Linked DNA regions of Flavivirga spongiicola. The protein of the gene in region 1 interacts with the protein of each later gene in a pairwise test. Links are inferred from orthologs where the notes say so. Each region holds a gene or a part of one and is shown on either strand. Other genes may lie near its edges.

Region 1 (9,859 bases):
TAAAGTTGAATTGGGCACTATAAAACCTGGATAAATATGCTTTCCTTTAGCATCAATGGTTTCAAAATCTTTCATATCTATTATAGATTCCTCAGCATCACCAATTAAATCTATTTTTCCATTTTTAATAACTATAATGCTATTGTTAATTATAGTTCCATTACCAATATGAGCAGTAGCACCAATAATAGCGATATCATTTGTTTGTTTAGGAGCTGGTGTTTGTTGTGCAATAACAATAGAAGCACACAACATTATAATTAGTAAACACGCTGTTTTTAAATTTTTCATCTGGATTATTTTTTTCGCCACGAATACACGAATATTTATTTTTAAATTATATGGAATTAAGACCCTCAACTGAACACTGCTCACTTAACACTGCTTACTGAACACTAATGACGTTCATTATCAATGGAATCACAGTGTAGATATTCTTTCTCTTTCTTTTTTATTGGCTGCGTTTTTAAACCTTTGTTTTTGGCTTGCATCATCATATTAATAAGCTCACTTTTTTCTTCTTTTATTCTAGCACGTATTTTTTTATCGGCTTCTAAATCGAAATAAGTAACACCTTCAATAATTGTTTTTTCTGCTTTAGCATAAATCGAAAGTGGGTGATCGGTCCATAAAACAACATCGGCATCTTTACCAACCTTAATGCTACCAACTCTATTATCAATATGCAATAATTTTGCAGGATTAAGAGTTACGAATTTTAAAGCATCTTCTTCACTAACGTCACCATATTTAACTGACTTAGCAGCTTCTTGGTTTAGTCTACGGGACATTTCGCCATCGTCACTATTAATGGCCACAGTAACCCCTTCATTATGCATGATAGAAGCATTGTAAGGAATAGCATCGTTAACTTCATATTTATAGGCCCACCAATCACTGAATGTAGAACCACCCACGCCATGCATTTTCATTTTATCGGCAACCTTATAGCCTTCAAGGATATGGGTAAATGTATTGATGTTAAAGTTGAAATTTTCAGCAACTTTCATAAGCATATTAATCTCACTTTGAACATAAGAGTGACAAGAAATGAAACGCTCTTTACTTAAAATTTCTGCTAAAGTTTCTAATTCAATGTCTTTACGATATGGTTTTCCACTTTTCTTAAGGGCATCATATTCTTTTGCCCGAGTAAAATAATCGATATAAACTTGTTCTACACCCATTCGTGTTTGTGGAAAACGAACCCCATTGTTAGAACGCGATTGTTTAACGTTTTCACCTAGGGCAAACTTTATAAATTTTGGACTGTTATTGTAAATAAGGTTGTTTGCCGATTCTCCCCATTTTAATTTAATAATAGCAGAACGCCCACCAATAGGATTTGCTGATCCATGTAAAATTTGAATGGATGTTACACCACCGGCCAAATTCCTGTAAATACTAATATCCGTTTCGTCAATAACGTCCTCTATAGTTACCTCGGCAGAGGAGTTTTGCCCACTTTCATTTATTGAAGCTGCCGCAATATGTGAATGTTCATCAATGATACCCGCAGTTAAGTGTTTACCTTTTGCATCAATTAGCTTAGCATTTTTACTTGAAAGGTTTTGCCCGATTTTAGAAATTTTTCCATTTTTTATTAATACGTCGGTGTTTTCTAAAACCCCTTCTTTTTCGTTAGTCCAAACTGTGGCGTTCTTAAATAAAAGCGTTTCAGCTTTTGGTAATTCAGCAAAACCATAACCATTATTTGGAAAGGTTATTGGGAACATTTTTGCTACTTTTTTATCTTCTTCTTTCTTCTTTTTCTCCTCCTTATCACTCTCTTTTTTAGAATATTTTGCTGAAAATGGAAGCGCTCTCCCGTCAGGCGTAATAGCTTTACCTTTAAGGTCTTTATTAGGGTTTACATGTGCAGTAATTCTAATAAATTCTTGTTTTGTTGAGTCTTTCGTTTTTAACGATATATTTACCCAATCTTTGTTATACGATATTTTAGACCCGTAAGTATCTGTATTCGTTTTAATTTCTGATTTTAATTTTGATAATTCACCTTTTAAAGACATTTGAAAGGAGTTTCCAGCTAAAGAAAAACGGTAATCACCTCTAATATCTATAGTGTTCATATCCTTAATAATATTTTGCTGACCTTGAACCCAGTTTTCAAAGAGTGTTGTTTTCTTATTAAAAATATCTCCGGAAGTAATTAAAAAATTAGCATAAGCGCCATTTTTAAGAGAGCCAATAACATCAGATTTTCCTAAAAGTTGAGCTGGAATAGTTGTTAGGGCTTCTAACGCTTTTTCTTTAGATAAACCATGCTTGATAGCACTTAACAAATTAGCTTTAAAATCTGCCGGAGATTTTAAGCTATGCGTTGTCAATGTAAACGGGATGCCATGTTCTGCTAGTACTTTTGGATTTGTAGGTTTTTGGTTCCATGCTTTCATATCTTGTAATGAAAGCGAGGATGCCAAAAAGGTGTTTTCAACATTGTAAGGCTTAGGGAAATTAATTGGAATAATTAGTGATGCATTTGTAGCCTTTATGTCATTTATGCGTTCATATTCATCACCTCCTCCAAGAATGACATACTGAATACCATTTTCATCACCTATTTTATCAGCTCTTAAAACATTTGCTCTACTGCCAGCTTCTATAATCTGAACAAGGTCTTTGTTGTTGTTTAATGCTTCAAGCGATAAGTCTTTTGTTTTGCTATGGCCTTGTGCATACCAATCTGCGTCTAAGTACATTTGACGAAGTAAAGCTAAAGCTCCCATTGGAGAAGTTGGGTAAACTTGTCTAGAGGTCACACTTTTTCTTCCTGATAGATATTGACCAGATTTTTCGGCAATAACCCTAGTTTCGTTACCACTATGATTATTTAAAGCAACCAAAGTTCCACTCCCTCTAACAATACCATCATGAATATGTGTATTTACAACACCAAAACCTGCTTTAATAAGTTCGTTGGCTTTTTTAGAATCATAATTAAACTTGCTTATAGTTTTGTTTTCAGGCATAATATGGTCATTCCAATAATATCCTGTTCTACTAGCTTCGTATTGCGGCGTTTGACTTCTTGGCGCCGGTTGAGGCTTTTTAACTCCAAAATCTGAATATATGTCAATAAAAGAAGGATATATACTTTTTCCTGAAACATCAATAATATTTGTGTTTTTAGGAATTACAACTGAAGTTCCTGTACTTAGAACTTTACCGTCTTTTATTAATAAGGTTCCATTTTCAATAACTTGCGTAGGAGTAATAAAAATTTTGGCATTAGTTAAGGCTGTATAATTTGTATTGTTTGTACTTACACCGCTATTTTTTGGAAAATAATCTTGAGCAAAAAAAGATATGCTACACAAAAAAGCGAGTATAGCCAGATACATTTTATTCATATAGAGTAGTTAATTAAAAAATTAAAGCTTTAAAGATATGAATATTGAAGACAGATGCGATTTATTAAGATTTATTTAACACACTCAAAGGGGATTAGCCTTAAAATAGTTAACTAATAAAGCAACCACATAACTATAGCTTTCCATACCTTTATTTTGTTTGTTGACTTTTAAAAAGTTACCGTAGAATAATTTGAATAAAGGTTCGGCAAGGTTTTCATGTGATTCCCAAAATTGTCGAACCTCTCTATAGTTTTTTAAAATGCCTATGTTAACATCTGCAACCATGTCTTCATAGATGCACTCGTCTCGTCTATAAATTTCATTCAGACAAAAGCGCAAGCCAAAGGTATACCCCGTGTATCTAAAGTAGATATCGTCATGATTTATAGCAGCCATGCACCCTATAAAGTTAGCTTCATTTTCAGCGGCATAACCTAATTGATGAGCAATTTCATGAGAAGCTGTTGTAGGGACTTTATAAGCAGGGATTAATCCATCAACCTGAGCTTCGTTGGTAAATGGATTCAAATAGCCACTAAAACCCATATAAGTTAACGGATAACTATATAATGACTTTTTTATACTTTTTGGGTGATATTCTAAATGAGGGAATACTTGTTTTAGATTTTCATAACCTATAGGAGTCATCTTTAGTATCTCACTTTTGCTATAAGGTAAATCAGTTTTAATGGTATCATTTTTAGTGACTTTTAAATGAAGGGCATTCGATTTTTTAATCAATTTCTCAGTCACAGAAATTAATTGTTCCGTAGTATAGTCATTAGCGATATCTAAACTCTTGTGTAATGGTAACCGATAATAGTTAAATCCCCAAAACAGGTGAAATACAAAGTACATAATCGCAAATGCAGAAAATATATCAATAAACCATTGCTTCGTGTTTTTTCTAAGTGCTTTTCTGTTTTTATAAAACCATCGAACCACATAAATAATAGAAAGCGTATAAACCAAATCTCCAAACGAAAATGGTATCCAACCTAAGATATATCTAAAGATTCTCGAGATAAACGGGTAAATACCATGGCTATAAAATTGCTCTACAAATTCAGGATAATTAGATAGCCATGTAATTAATAAATATTGAGGAATTAGCGACAATGACAATAAGGTCTTTTTCTTTTTCAACATGTATCAAAAGTAATAAAAATTAGCATCTAAATAGTTGTTGTTTGTTTATACAAGGAGTATTCTTGCTTTACAAAATACCTTTTTAAAATGTTATAATGTAGAGAGAGTAGACTTGCGTTAAGCGGAGTCGAAATGTGGCTATCTATGAATTATTTACCAAAAACAAAATTCATTGCTAATCTATTTTAAAAGAGATGCTATTTCATTTGGGGCAATAGCCAATGTCAAAGCAATTTTGCTACCTTTGCACAACTTTATAAACAATACTATGAGTACAGAAATAAGAGAACTTCAACCACAACAACTTTGGAATAGATTTGCAGATTTAAATGCAGTACCAAGAGGGTCAAAAAAAGAAGAGCGCGTTATTACATTTATAAAAGATTTTGGTAAAAATCTAGGCTTAGAAACCATTGAAGATGAAGTTGGAAACGTTATCATTAAAAAGCCAGCAACACCAGGAATGGAAAATAGAACTACCATAGTCATGCAATCGCATTTAGATATGGTTCACCAGAAAAATAATGATACTAATTTTGATTTTGATACTCAAGGAATTGATATGTACGTAGATGGTGATTGGGTACGAGCAAAAGGGACCACTTTAGGAGCAGATAATGGTTTAGGAGTTGCTACTATCATGGCTATTTTAGAAAGTACAGAGATTGAACATCCGACTATTGAAGCTTTATTTACTATTGATGAAGAAACTGGTATGACAGGAGCAATGGGCTTAAAAGGAGGATTGCTTTCTGGTGGTATTCTTTTGAATCTGGATACGGAAGAAGATGACGAAATTGGTGTAGGGTGCGCAGGAGGTGTCGATGTCACAGCAACAAGAACTTATAACGAAGAAGAAACGCCAGAATTTAAAATAGGGTATAAGGTTACTGTAAAAGGTTTACAAGGCGGACATTCAGGAATGCAAATTCACGAAGGTTTAGGGAATGCTAATAAACTTATGAACCGTGTGTTGTTCGATGGTTTTGAAAACTTCGGATTACGGATTTCTGAGATTGATGGAGGTAGCTTACGTAATGCTATTCCTCGAGAAAGTAATGCCATCGTTGCTATTGATGCTGTACATGAAGATGCTTTTTTATTAGAAATAGCTTTGATTTCTAATACTATTAAGAAGGAATTTAAAACGATGGAACCAGACTTAGAAATTATAATATCTAAGTCGGAAACACCAAAAAAGATTATGGATTTAGGAGTTCAGGAAGGATTGACCAGAGCTTTATATGCCGCTTACAATGGTGTTTACAGAATGAGTGCTGATATTCCAGAGTTAGTTGAAACGTCAAACAATATTGCCAAAGTTCTGGTTAAAGATGGGAATATTCATATTGGTTGTTTAACACGCTCATCTGTTGAAAGCTCTAAAATGGATCTGGCAAATACATTGCGTGCAACATTTGAGCTGACTGGTTGTGAAGTTGAGCTCTCTGGAGATTATCCAGGGTGGACACCAAATATGGATTCGGCTATTTTAAAAGTAATGGCCAAATTGTATGAAGATTTAAATGGAGAAAAACCACATGTAGCAGCATGTCATGCTGGATTAGAATGTGGTATTTTGGGAACAAATTATCCAGATATGGATATGATTAGTTTCGGACCCAATATAAAAGGCGCACACTCACCGGATGAACGTGCTCAAATCTCTTCAGTTCAGAAATATTGGAAATTTGTATTAGAGATTTTGAAGGATATTCCGAACAAATAATATTGATGAATTACATTTCTTCACTCGAAAACTCTTTTTTGTTGTTACTAATAAAAATATGATTTTATATCAAATTAAAAATGATAAATTTCGAACTCTGTATTTCTGTATTTTAGTTTAACTCCACTGTGTAAATACGTTTTACTTTTACATTTTTTACATTCATAACTCCATTACTTTTTATCTAATAAAGCTAAAATATTTATACCTTTATTTTTCTTGAATCTAGCAAACAATTAGTGATTATCAGTCTTTACAGTACCATAATATTTAACCGGTTTATGTGAGATAATTAAAAATAGTTGTAAACAAACCATTAATTAATTAATGAAATTTACTAACTTTGATAAGTTTTTTTTATAAACAACTCCTAAATTAAGTATTAATTTTGTTCTTAAATGAATATGGCAACAAGCATAAACGACGAAGAATTTATTAGTTTATTAAATGAAGGTAATGTTGCTGCTTTTGAAATTTTATTCAAGTTATATCGCTCAAAACTATTATACATAGCATCTCAATATGTTTCAAACAGAGAAGACGCTGAGGAAATAATCCAAAACGTATTTCTTAAAGTGTGGTCAAAAAAAAATATTCAATCGAATATTAATGGTTACTTATATAAGGTCACACGAAATGCTTGTTTAGATTACTTAAGGTCTAAAAAACAGTTATTGAATATTGAAAACAATTTATCTCAATTAGAGGCTTCCATAAATTATACGGCATTTTCTGATGATGCAACCTCTTTGATAATTGAAAAAGAATTATTTGAAGCTGTGCTAAAGTCCATAGAGTTACTTCCTCCTAAATGTAAGGATGTATTTGTGAAAAGTCGTATCGAGGGGCTAAATCATAAGGAAATTTCTGAAAAAATGGATATTTCTAAAAAAACGATCGAAACACATATTACTAAAGCTCTTAAGCACCTGCGCGTATCCCTTCGCGAATTCCTTCCTTTCCTATAAATTTTAATAAAGTCACTTTTAACTAAGGGGTACCCTTAATTAAATACGTCATATATATAACTGGTCAATTATAATGAATAAAAAGCAACTATTAAAATACATTAAGAACGATTTGAATTCTGTCGAAAAAAGAAAAACGATAGAGTGGGTAAGAAAAAGCCCTGAAAATCAAAAAGTGTACAATGTTTTAAAGGCTGAATATATTGCTTCTACTTTTAAAGATGTTCCTAATGTTAATAGTGATTTCTTTTTTCAAAGGTTTAAAAATAGCATAAAAAAGAGAAAATTAGATAAATTTTCTTACATTGCTGTTTCGATAGCTATCATAACCATATTAATATTTAATTTCAAAGAAGTGATCAGTTTGAATAATATAATTCCCCAAGAATCTACTCAAATTAGTCAAGCTGCTCCAAACGGTCATTTTAGTTTTATTACAAATAGAGGGGATAAAAAAGAAGTATATCTTCCAGATGGGTCTAAAATAGTATTAAACGCAGATAGTGAATTAACTTACCCAAAGGAGTTTAATGATAGTATTAGAGAAGTAACTCTTATTGGAGAAGCTTTTTTCGATATTAAAAGAGATGAAAACAAACCTTTTATTGTAAATACAAATAGTATTAAAATTCGAGTTTTAGGGACATCGTTTAATGTGAAGTCTTATGCTAAAGATACAAAAGTTGAAACCACCTTGGTAACAGGAAAAGTAGAATTAATAAAAGATGAAGAAACACCTATTGTATTAGCGCCTTCTCAAAAGGCTGTATTTCATAAAAAAGAAAATAAGTTAGAAATTGAAGAGGTAAAATCGTTAGATGTAGTTGCGTGGAAGGATGGAACATTAATATTTAATAAAACACCATTGCGTGAAGTTGCCATTGATTTAGAAAGAAAATATAATATAGAAATTAATATTAACTCACTAAAACTATTAAACTATGAGTATACAGGTACATTTGACAATTTAAGCATCTATGAAGTACTTAAACTATTGACCATATCTTCCCCAATTAAGTACACTATAGAAGGCAAAGAAATATTTTTGGAACCATAATTTATAATAAGAAGTAGCTGTAACTATTCTCTTTTCGAAAAATTATAACTCCGAAAATAATTAATAACTATTTAAACTATACCAAACCATGAGAAAAAACGACTTTTAAATTTTTCAAAAAAAGCAATTTAAATATCTATAAAGTACTTAGGTTATTATAATATTATAATGCTTCTTCCCCAATTAAGTACACTATAGAAGGCAAAAAATAATTCTGGAGCCATAATAAATATAAGAGGTAGCTGTAACTTATTCTCTTTTCGAAAAATTATAACTCCGAAAATAATTAATATTAATAACTATTTAAACTATACCAAACTATGAAAAAAAACAACTCTTAATTTTTCTCAAAAAAAACAATTTAAGGTATTAAAGAGTTACTAAAGCCATTATTTCTTTTCTCTTTGGCTTTTTAAAACTCTATTAATAAACAAACTCTGGAATAATAAACAAGAAAAGAGAATGCTGTAACATCCTCTTTTCGATTAAAATCATTACTTCGGAAAGTAATAACTATTTAAACTATGCAAAATTATGAAAAAAAACGACACTAAATTTTTGTCAAAAAAAATTCTTTTACGAATTATGAAAATTTATACCCTTTTACTTTTTGTCACCATGGCTAAACTCTTTGCGATTGATGCTAATGGGCAAAATGTTACTATTAATGTCAATAATAAAGAACTTAGAACTGTTTTTAATAAAATAGAGAAGAAAACCAAATTTAATTTCTTCTATAATAATAGTTTGGTTGATGTCACTAAAAAGGTTTCTTTAAGTGCCGATAATCAAGATTTAAACGAGGTTCTTACTAGTTTGTTTAAGAGAACGAATATAGATTATAGGTTTCTAAAAAATCAAATCATATTATTTCCTAAGAATGACAAATCTGTTGTTAAAGTCATTGAAGACTTAATTAATAATGAGAATTTAGATAAGGAAATAGAAACCATTATTAAAGATGTTCTTCAAAATGAAATAAAAGGAACAGTAGTAGATGAAAAAGGCATTCCTCTAGCTGGTGTGAATATTATTATTCAAGGAACTTCAACAGGGGTACAGTCAAATTTTGATGGTGAGTATCGTATTCAAGCCAATAATGGTGCCGTTTTAAAGTTTTCTTATATAGGTTTTAAAACACAAACAATCACTGTTGGTGATTCGAATACTATTAATGTAACCATGGAAGAAGATGCCAGTCAATTAGACGAAGTTGTAGTAACGGCTCTAGGTATTAAAAGGCAAAAGAAATCGTTAACCTATGCGACTCAAAATGTAGATGTTGATGGTATTGATGAGGCTAGACCAAATCAAAACTTGGTAAATAGTTTATCAGGTAAGATTGCAGGTGTCTCTATTCAACGTTCTGGAAACGGAGTAAGTGGGTCTTCAAAGGTCGTACTTAGGGGTAATAGATCCATTGCGGGAAGTAGCCAAGCTTTATATATTGTAGATGGTGTGCCTTTGGGAGGAGATATATCAGATCTTAGTCCTGATGACGTTCAATCTATTAATGTGTTAAAAGGAGCGAATGCAGCAGCACTTTATGGAGCAAGAGCAAATAATGGTGCCATAATTATAA
Region 2 (10,036 bases), 1.1 Mb from region 1 along the record:
GTATATTTTTTCTTCAGAGGCATTTGCTATATTTTGAATTTTAGCTTGCTCTTTTCCATAACGATCAATCGCAGCAGCAAAATCTAAATAAACAGCTTCACCTGTGGCATTTACTCCATAACCAGCATCACAACGTTCTTTTGCAGCTCTTGAAGCCACATCACGAGGAACCAGGTTACCAAATGCCGGATAACGTCTTTCTAAGTAATAATCTCTATCTTCTTCAGCTAAATCAGTCGGTTTTAATTTACCTTGCTGAATGGCTTGAGCATCTTCTATTTTTGCTGGAACCCAAATACGTCCATCGTTACGTAAAGATTCAGACATCAATGTTAATTTAGACTGATAATCTCCCGAACGTGGAATACATGTTGGGTGAATTTGTGTATAACACGGATTTGCGAAATACGCTCCCTTTTTATGAATTTTCCAAGCAGCAGTAGCATTACTTCCCATAGCATTTGTTGATAAGAAATATACATTTCCGTAACCACCAGTAGCTATAACAACAGCATGTGCCGAATGTCTTTCTATGTCACCCGTAATTAAATTACGAGTTATAATACCTCTTGCTTTTCCGTCAACCTTCACAACATCAAGCATTTCGTGACGGTTAAACATTTCAATTTTACCACGTGCAATTTGTCTATTCATTGCAGAATAAGCACCTAGTAATAATTGCTGACCAGTTTGTCCTTTAGCGTAGAATGTTCTGGAAACTAAAACACCACCAAATGAACGGTTATCTAATAACCCACCATAATCGCGTGCAAAGGGAACTCCTTGTGCGACACATTGATCAATAATATTTCCTGATACTTCTGCTAAACGATGCACGTTTGCTTCACGAGAACGATAATCACCGCCTTTTACAGTATCGTAAAATAATCTATATGTTGAATCTCCATCACCCTGATAATTCTTAGCAGCATTAATACCTCCTTGTGCAGCAATAGAGTGCGCCCGTCTTGGAGAATCTTGATAAGCAAATGCTTTTACATTATATCCTAACTCTGCTAAGGTCGCGGCAGCTGAACCACCTGCTAAACCTGTTCCTACTACAATAACATCTATATGACGCTTATTAGCAGGGTTTACTAAGTCTATATGATTTTTATAATCTGTCCATTTATCTTTAATTGGACCTTTTGGTACTTTTGAATCTAAAGCCATACTTACTATTTAAGATTAATGGTTAAAGTGATGAAAAAGAGCAATTATTATAAAGCCTAGAGGAATAACAATTGAATATACTTTTCCAAATGTTTGTAATGCTTTTTTACGTCCAGCTGTAACTCCTACCGATTGGAATGCCGATGTGAATCCGTGCAATAAGTGTAATGCTAAAAGTATAAATGCAACCACATAGGCACCTACTCTGGCTGGATTTAAAAACTTGTGTTGCAATTCGTGGAAATATCTAAAACTTCCATCATGCATTCCAGTCATATCCCCCTGAATGTATTTAGTATTTATCTCTGGAAACCAGAAATCTATAAAATGAAGTACAATAAAAGCTAATATTGCAAGCCCGCTATAAATCATATTTCTACTCATCCAAGTAGAGTTTGCAGCACCATTATTTTTGGCATATGCAACGCCTTTCGCTTTTTTGTTTTTAAGTTCTAATACAAAACCCATTAAAAAATGAAATACAACACCGAAAATTAAAACCGGCTGTAATGCAAATTGAACTAAAGGATTTGTTCCCATAAAATGAGATAGCTCGTTAAAAACATCTTCACTGAATAGAGATGTTATATTTACTGCTAAATGTATTATTAAAAAAAACATGAGGAAGAAAGCAGAAAGTGCCATAGCAATCTTTCTTCCAATCGAAGATTTAAAAAATCCACCCATTATTTTGAAGTTATTTTGTGTTTTGACAAAGGTACATGAGGTAGCAGTTTTAGACAACTAACATATGTCATGTTTTTGCTATTTATAATGATTTTAAGTTACAAAAATAGTCTATTTTATTATTAAAGCTTGTTTCTCAGAACCAATTTGAATGTAGTATGTTCCTTTTGGCATATAATACTTACCATTTTTAGCCTTATTAATATCTATATCAGAGTTTTCTTTAAGGAGTGCTTTTCTACCTTTTTCGGTTAGAGTTAAATCATAACTTGTATCGTTATACCCTTTATCTGCATTCACTTTAATTTGGTTAAGTAAAGCGTTTTTTCCAGAAAATATTTTTATGGTTTTTTCTTTGGAAGTATTTGAATAGAACGCAACATCTACTTTAGGTTCAAAGGCTTTACTCCATTGATTTGAAGTATTGCCCCAACGAGATGAATATCTTATATCTTTAACTTTAAAAAACGTTATAGCTTTTGATTGCATGTTGTCATTCATCTGCTGAAGCATTGCTATATCTGTTTTGTAAATACTTCTTCCGTGTGTTCCGAGTAATAAATGTTTAGCATCGGGCTGCACAACTATATCGTGAATAGCAACATTTGGTAGCCCCTTACTAAATGCCTCCCAACTTTGACCTCGGTTAAACGAAACATAAGCACCATTGTCTGTTCCTAAGTATAAAATATTCTCGTTTACAGGATCTTCCTTAATCACGTTAACTGGAGATGCAGGAATGTTGGAACCAATATCTTTCCATGTTTCCCCATAGTCATTGCTCATATAAACATATACTGTAAAATCATCCCAACGATAGCCATTTAAGGTGACATAAACGCGCTCTTTTTTATGCTGTGATGCCACAATTCGACTTATCCAAAGGTCTTTTGGTAATGCGTTTGAAATAATCTCCCAACTTCCACCACCATCTTTAGTGACCTGAACTAATCCGTCGTCGCTACCTGTATAAATCAATCCGAATTGAAAAGGAGATTCGCTAATAGTTGTTAATGTTCCATAGGCAACATTCCCTTTTTTCCCTCCATTGGTGAGATCATCACTAATGGCCACCCAATCGGTTCCTTGATTCATTGAACGCATTAATTTATTACCGCCTAAATACAAAATATCTTGATTGTGCTGCGACAATAAAATGGGAGTTTGCCAATTAAAACGATACGGTTTCTCTCCCAACTCATGTTTTGGTTGGATGTAAGTTTGTTCTTTGGTTTTTAAATTGAGTCTATGATAATTTCCGAATTGATACCCTGTATATACAACATTGTTATCTCTATTATCAATTTGAACCTGCATACCGTCTCCACCCATAATACTTTTCCAGGGGTATTGTCCTCTTTGATGCCAGCTTTTATCCTCACGAGCATTATTTGCACCAACCCAAACCCCATTATCTTGTAAGCCTCCATAGATGTTATATGGTTTCGCGTTGTCTACATTTATAGAATAAAACTGACCAACAGAATTAGCATTGAGTTTTTCCCATGTTTCACCATCATCGTAACTCATGTTTAATCCACCATCATTCCCATTTATTAAATGTCCTGGTTTTTTAGGATTTACCCACAATGCTTGATGATCTGAATGAACATTTTCTCTGCTTATAGAGGCAAAGGTTTGTCCACCATCTTTAGATTTCAAAATAGGAACTCCCAAAACATAGATTCCTTTTTTATCTTGAGGGTCAACTCTAATTTCTCCAAAATAATATCCATAACTATAATATAGACCATCAATATAATCATTATGTGTTTTTTTCCAACTTACCCCACCATCTTCACTTTTGTAAACTTCAGCGCCAATAACAGGTGTATCAAATAGCATAGTATTAGCATTTTCAAGATATTTTGCGAGATCAATTGGTTTTACATTGCCACCTCTTACCATTTGCTTTATATTTTCTGCTCTATATTTTTCTTGAAACCCATTCGTTTTTAAAAATCCGTTAAGTTTTTTATTATCAAGTTCAAGAAAGGTTTCTACCGTCATTGTCTTAAAATCGGCTTTAGTTAAACCATCTTTTTCTTCTTTTTTTGCTTCAGGAGCTCTCCGAAATTGACTATCATGTAAGGCATAAATAATGTTGTCGTTAAAAACAGCTAAGCCAATTCTACCAACCCCTTGACCAGTTGGAAACCCACTTTTTTCTGTAGAAACTTTAGCCCATGTACTTCCTGCATCTGTACTTTTGTATATTCCGGAATTATTCCCACTGCCATCAAAATTCCAAGCTTTACGATCTTTAGTCCATGATGTTGCAAACATGAGATTAAAGTTACCTGGACTACATTGCACATCAATGATACCACTCATATCATCTACAAATAATTTTTGCATCCATGTTTTCCCACCATCCATTGTTTTGTAAATCCCACGTTCTTGGTTTGGAGAATATAAATGCCCTGTGACGCCAACAATAACTTCATCGGGATTGTTTGGATTAATTAAAATTCGGCCTATGTGATGTGAATCTTTAAGTCCCATATTTTGCCAGGTCTTTCCATGGTCTGTAGATTTTAAAATTCCAATACCTGCATAACTAGATCGAGACGAATTATTTTCTCCGGTTCCTACCCAAATAGTTTTGTTTTTCCAATCGACAGCAATATCTCCTACGTTTTGAGTATTTGATGTGTCTAGTATTGGATTAAAAGTAATTCCGTTATTTTTAGTGTACCAAACACCTCCTGATGCGTATCCAACATAGAATTCGGTTGGGTCATCCGGATTAACAGCCACATCTGTAACACGACCACTCATAATCGTTGGTCCAATATTGTTAAAAGCAACATTTTTTACTAATGATGTTTGAGTAAGTTTCTCTTTTTTGATTAGGGCATCTTCTATTATTTTTGAAGATGTTGCGGGTTGCTGTGCAGATATTTTAAAAAAAGAAAAAACAAAAAGTAAGAGGAGAATTTTAAATTTCATGTTGATCAGTTTTAATTTTTGAAAATTATTAAAACTGATCAAATTTACACTATTTCAATATGCTATAGTTTTGTTAAATTAATCTAGAACCATCTTTCTGGTTATCATAGCGCTATCTGAGTGAATATTTACAAAATAAATGCCTTTAGAGAGACCTGTTACATTAATAGTTTTAGTTTTTGAGCTATCGTTATTAGATATATCAACCTTAGAAATTAATCTTCCACTTATATCATACATATTCACTTTTTCTAAATTGATAAAGGAATCATTTTTTATATAGAATATACTTTTGGCAGGATTAGGATATAAGCTAATAGCCTTATCTAACTCTTTATTTTCTACACTTAATGGACATGAAATACTAGTCATTAACGGACGGACACAAACCATAGAAGTTGTGCTTCTTGTTTGCACGTTATTAGCAGCAGTCGAATTATCAGCACTTAACACTCTTTGAGTTGTATCATTTAAAAGTGTATAGTGCATAACATCATTATTAGTATTTATAACATGACCTAATTGATGCCCATGACCTAATTCATGTAATGCAACGCTTTCAAAATCCCATTGATCAGAAGTAATGCCACCAGTATCGCTCCCAAAATACCAGGATTCTGTTTCAGGAGTGCCTGAGTCATTGATATCACTGTCAAATACAATATCCAATTCTTCTACTCGCCATTTAAGCGGTGAAGGACCACAACCAGCATACCAGGAAAAACAAACACCAAGAATATCATCATTACTCGTTATTGTTTCTAACTCATCTCCATTATCAAACCTAATGACATTAACAGGAGGTTCTGGATCTGTTTCACTTTCATAAATTGCCTCATCCACTGTTGTAGCAGAGCTGCTTATAGTCCAATTGACTCCGGTTTCGCAAACCCAATTATTAAAAGCTCTTTCAAATGCTGCTTTAGCTCCCGGGTGCTCTGAATCGTCAAAAAAATCGGTAAACATTTCCCATGTGTATCCTCCTCCACTTTGACCAATATGCTGCACTTGATAAGCTAGTTCGCCATCACCAAAATCACCTTCAACATTTAATTCGGCATATGAAATAGTTAAGTCACTAGCAGAAACATCACTAGTTGGGGTTACAGCTCCATCAGTTACACGAACTTTTCCGGTTCCGGCAACGGAGGGAATTTCGACAGTGATTTGAGTATCACTCCATGTTAATACTTGACTATCTAATGCATCTACAAAAGTGGCACCGCCATCATCAGCATTACTAAAACCAACTTTTCCTTTTACTGCTCCAAAATCAGAACCTGTAATAGTAAGCACCTCTTTAGTTCCTGCTGTTGCTGTCGTAGGAGTAAATGCAATTGAAGTAGGAACTAAAAGATTTTTCGATTGTTTTGATTGCAAGCTTTTAGATTGGGTATCGAAATTAGATATAACCCTATAATCATTTTTAGTATGGCTCATAATTTCGTTATAAAAAGACGATTTAATACCTTTCTTTTTATTAAAAGGGTTCACGGCCAAATCGTCATATAAGTTATACTTATAAAACCCTTGTGATGAACCATAAGGTCTAAATGCTTTCTTAGTAGATTTACTTTTAGTATTTATAGCAACATTGTTGTTTTGTAATGTAAAAATGCCGGCATCACCTAGTCGTAATTTTAAGCTTGGATTTGCTATTAAAGCATGTAAACCAACTGTGCCTCCTAAGGTTATAACCTCAACAGTAGTTAATGGTTCTCCTTTAAAAACTTTATAAACTTCAACAGTATTAGCTGTATAGATTATACGATGATTATCATCCCAAAAGGATTTTTTATCAACAACTTTACCTTCAATAACTAGACTTGAGTTATCTATTTGTTTTTTTAAAGATGCTTCTCTCATCAATACCTGAGCCGATAAAGTTCCTATGCCAATAAAACAAAATATTAATGCGATTGTTAGAGTCATTTTTTTCATCTGATTAGATTTTTAATGTTTATTAAAAATTGATTTGGAGATCGAAAGCTTAATATAAAAGATTCTGGACAAAACAAACTCAACTCCAGCTGCTTACCTTAATATTAAAAATATGAGGGGATTACCAAATATAATAAATTATTACATAAGATTTCTTTAGTTTTGCTACATATAATAAACTTAACGTACACTTAATATGAAATACCACCTAATTAATAATGAGCTATTTATAAAAAACCGCAAAAACTTTACTTCAAAAATGACCCCTAAAAGTTTGGCTGTTTTTAACTCAAATGATATTTATCCTATAAGTGCGGATAGCACCATGCCTTTTGAGCAGCATCGAGACATCTTTTATCTAAGTGGTGTAGATCAAGAAGAAAGTATTCTTGTACTATTTCCAGATTGCCCAAAAGAGAAACATCGCGAGATCTTGTTTTTAAAAGAAACGAATGAACATATTGCTATTTGGGAAGGTGAAAAATTAACCAAAGAAAAAGCTTTTGAAACCAGTGGTATTAAAACTGTTTATTGGTTGCAAGACATGGAGAAAATCATGTTTGAGATTATGACCCAATGTGATACTGTTTATATTAATACCAATGAGCACTACAGAGCCAATGTAGAAACTGAAACCCGGGAAGATCGTTTTACAAAATGGTTAAAAGAAAAATATCCCGCACATGCCGTTGCTAAAAGTAACCCAATTTTACAAAGGCTTCGCTCTGTAAAAGATGTCATTGAAATAGATTTAATTCAGCAAGCCTGTGATATCACCGAAAAAGGATTTAGACGTATTTTAAATTTTGTGAAGCCTGGTGTTTGGGAATACGAAATTGAAGCAGAGTTTATGCATGAATTTTTGCGAAATCGTTCTAAAAAATTCGCTTATACGCCCATTGTTGCTTCTGGAAATAATGCTAATGTATTGCATTATATAGAAAACAATCAACCGTGTAAAACAGGTGATTTAATATTAATGGATATTGGTGCTGAATATGCTAATTATTCTAGTGATATGACACGTAGTGTTCCTGTTTCCGGAAAATTCACTCCGAGACAAAAAGACGTTTATAATGCAGTGAACAGAGTAAAAAAAGAAGCCACAAAAATGCTGATTTCCGGAGCTCTTTGGGAAGACTACCATATTGAAGTTGGCAAAGTAATGACTAGTGAATTACTTGGCTTAGGGCTACTAGATAAAAACGATGTGCAAAACGAAAATCCGGAATGGCCTGCATATAAAAAATATTTTATGCATGGCACGAGCCACCATATGGGGCTAGATACACATGATTATGGTATATTAACAGAGCCCATACAAACTAATATGGTATTTACTGTAGAACCTGGAATTTATATCCCAGATGAAGGTTTTGGCATACGATTAGAAGATGACGTGGTTATTCAGGAAAACGGTGAACCATTCAATTTAATGAGAAATATTCCTATTGAAGCAGATGAAATAGAAGACATTATGAACTCATAAGATAAAGAAGAAAGGGTCGTTTTTAAACGACCCTTTTGCTAACAACACTAAAATTTTGTAATTTAAAGAGTGACTAATTCAAATAAATAATCGTTTAGTTTTTGCAGCGAATTAATTTTGTCTTTTGTATCAACTAATAGAGAAATATTATTTTTGCTTCCTCCATAAGAAATCATTCTAATTTTTACATCTTGTAATATTTGGAATAACTTATATGTGTCATCGTGGTTAACCACAGAGTGTCCTACCAAACAAATAATACTTTGATTTTCATCAACTTCTATTGTAGCTATTTTTTCTAATTCTTCAATAATTTGGTCTAAGTTTTTATCATCATCAATCGTTAAAGAAACGGCCACCTCAGATGTTGTAATCATATCGATAGACGTTTTATAAGTTTCGAAAATTTCAAATACTTTTTTTAAGAAACCATGTGCCTGCAACATTCTCGCAGATTTAATCTTTATGGCTATAATATTATCCTTGGCAGCTATAGCTTTAATACCATTTTCTGAAGTGATATTAGAAATTAACGTCCCATGAGCATTAGGGTTCATTGTGTTTTTTAAACGCACAGGAATGTTATCTGCCCTAACAGGTGTAACCGTTTGTGGATGTAATATCTTAGCTCCAAAATAAGCCAATTCAGCAGCCTCATCAAATGATAAATTCGAAATTGGCTTGGTATTTTCAACATATCTGGGGTCATTGTTATGCATCCCGTCTATGTCTGTCCATATTTGCACTTCATCTGCTTTAATAGCAGCTCCAATTATAGTTGCAGTATAATCGCTTCCGCCACGTTGTAAATTTGAAACTTCATTATTATCATCTAAGCAAATAAATCCTTGGGTGATATATATTTCTGAATTTTCTACAGCATTTATTGCAATCTCAAAGTGTTCTTTTATATAACTTATATTCGGTTCCTTATCTACATCGATACGCATAAAACTTAAAGCTGGTAATAAAGCAGAGCTTATGCCTTCTTGTTGTAAATAACAGTTAAACATATATGTAGAAAGCAGCTCACCTTGAGCCACAATATTATTTTCTAAATTTATAGAAAAGGTTTTATCAGTACATGTAGCTAAAAAATTGAAAATACTAGAAACATAATCTTTAACTTCTTTATTTAATTCTTTATTAGTTAAAAGTTTATCTATTGTAATAGCGTACGTTTCATGTAACTTATTAATTTTATCAACAGCCTCATTTGGTTCTTTGTTAGCAATATTATTTGCAATAGCAACTAACTGATTTGTAGTGCCAGACATAGCCGAAAGCACAACAATCTTCTTGTCTCCATCGTTAATAATATCTTTAACGTTATTTATATTTTCAATGGAACCTACAGATGTACCTCCAAATTTTAAGATTTTCATTTACATTAATTTGAATGTAAATCTAAAACTCCTTGGTCCAAATACTATATTTATTTAAAAAAAAGATTATTTTTGCACAAATTGTTAAATAATTAACATGAAAACCGTATCTAACTGTGTTGAAGACATTTTGATAACACAACCTTATCTGGAAGAGGCGTTGTCTAGAAATATCATAAACTTTAGTGCTTTAGCTATTGAATTAACAGAGCCTATTAGCAAAATGCTTAAAAAGGATGTTAAACCCGGAGCTATTATGATGGCCTTAAGGCGATACAATCCGCCTACAACACTAACCAATTCAATAAAGATGAAACGGGTTATTCAGAATTTAGGAGACATAACTGTACGTTCTAACTTAACAGATTTTACCGTTAAAAATTCTGATACTATTATTGACAATCATGCC

What was found.
Region 2: the proteins of Q4Q47_RS01935 (region 1) and Q4Q47_RS06355 interact in binary tests that used the Escherichia coli proteins (3 or more experiments, as listed by UniProt). The link is inferred for Flavivirga spongiicola from one-to-one orthologs.

The regions. Positions count from the first base shown.
Region 1 is NZ_JAUOEO010000001.1:534,423-544,281, reverse strand. What follows is about bases 4,201-7,021. They hold Q4Q47_RS01935 (aminoacyl-histidine dipeptidase), read left to right. Parts: upstream 4,201-4,791; coding sequence 4,792-6,252; downstream 6,253-7,021. Other genes in these bases: Q4Q47_RS01930 (RNA polymerase sigma-70 factor), read left to right, coding at 6,657-7,021; Q4Q47_RS01940 (DUF3810 domain-containing protein), read right to left, coding at 4,201-4,523. Outside these bases: Q4Q47_RS01950 (amidohydrolase family protein), read right to left, coding at 1-291; Q4Q47_RS01945 (amidohydrolase family protein), read right to left, coding at 396-3,371; more of Q4Q47_RS01940, read right to left, coding at 3,456-4,200; more of Q4Q47_RS01930, read left to right, coding at 7,022-7,220; Q4Q47_RS01925 (FecR family protein), read left to right, coding at 7,294-8,277; Q4Q47_RS01920 (SusC/RagA family TonB-linked outer membrane protein), read left to right, coding at 8,863-9,859. UniProt on the Escherichia coli protein: Dipeptidase with broad substrate specificity. Requires dipeptide substrates with an unblocked N-terminus and the amino group in the alpha or beta position.
Region 2 is NZ_JAUOEO010000001.1:1,630,640-1,640,675, forward strand. What follows is about bases 6,098-9,095. They hold Q4Q47_RS06355 (aminopeptidase P family protein), read left to right. Parts: upstream 6,098-6,949; coding sequence 6,950-8,242; downstream 8,243-9,095. Other genes in these bases: Q4Q47_RS06350 (T9SS type A sorting domain-containing protein), read right to left, coding at 6,098-6,753; Q4Q47_RS06360 (aspartate kinase), read right to left, coding at 8,305-9,095. Outside these bases: Q4Q47_RS06335 (fumarate reductase/succinate dehydrogenase flavoprotein subunit), read right to left, coding at 1-1,173; Q4Q47_RS06340 (succinate dehydrogenase cytochrome b subunit), read right to left, coding at 1,189-1,860; Q4Q47_RS06345 (beta propeller repeat protein), read right to left, coding at 1,972-4,812; more of Q4Q47_RS06350, read right to left, coding at 4,891-6,097; more of Q4Q47_RS06360, read right to left, coding at 9,096-9,627; Q4Q47_RS06365 (hypothetical protein), read left to right, coding at 9,725-10,036.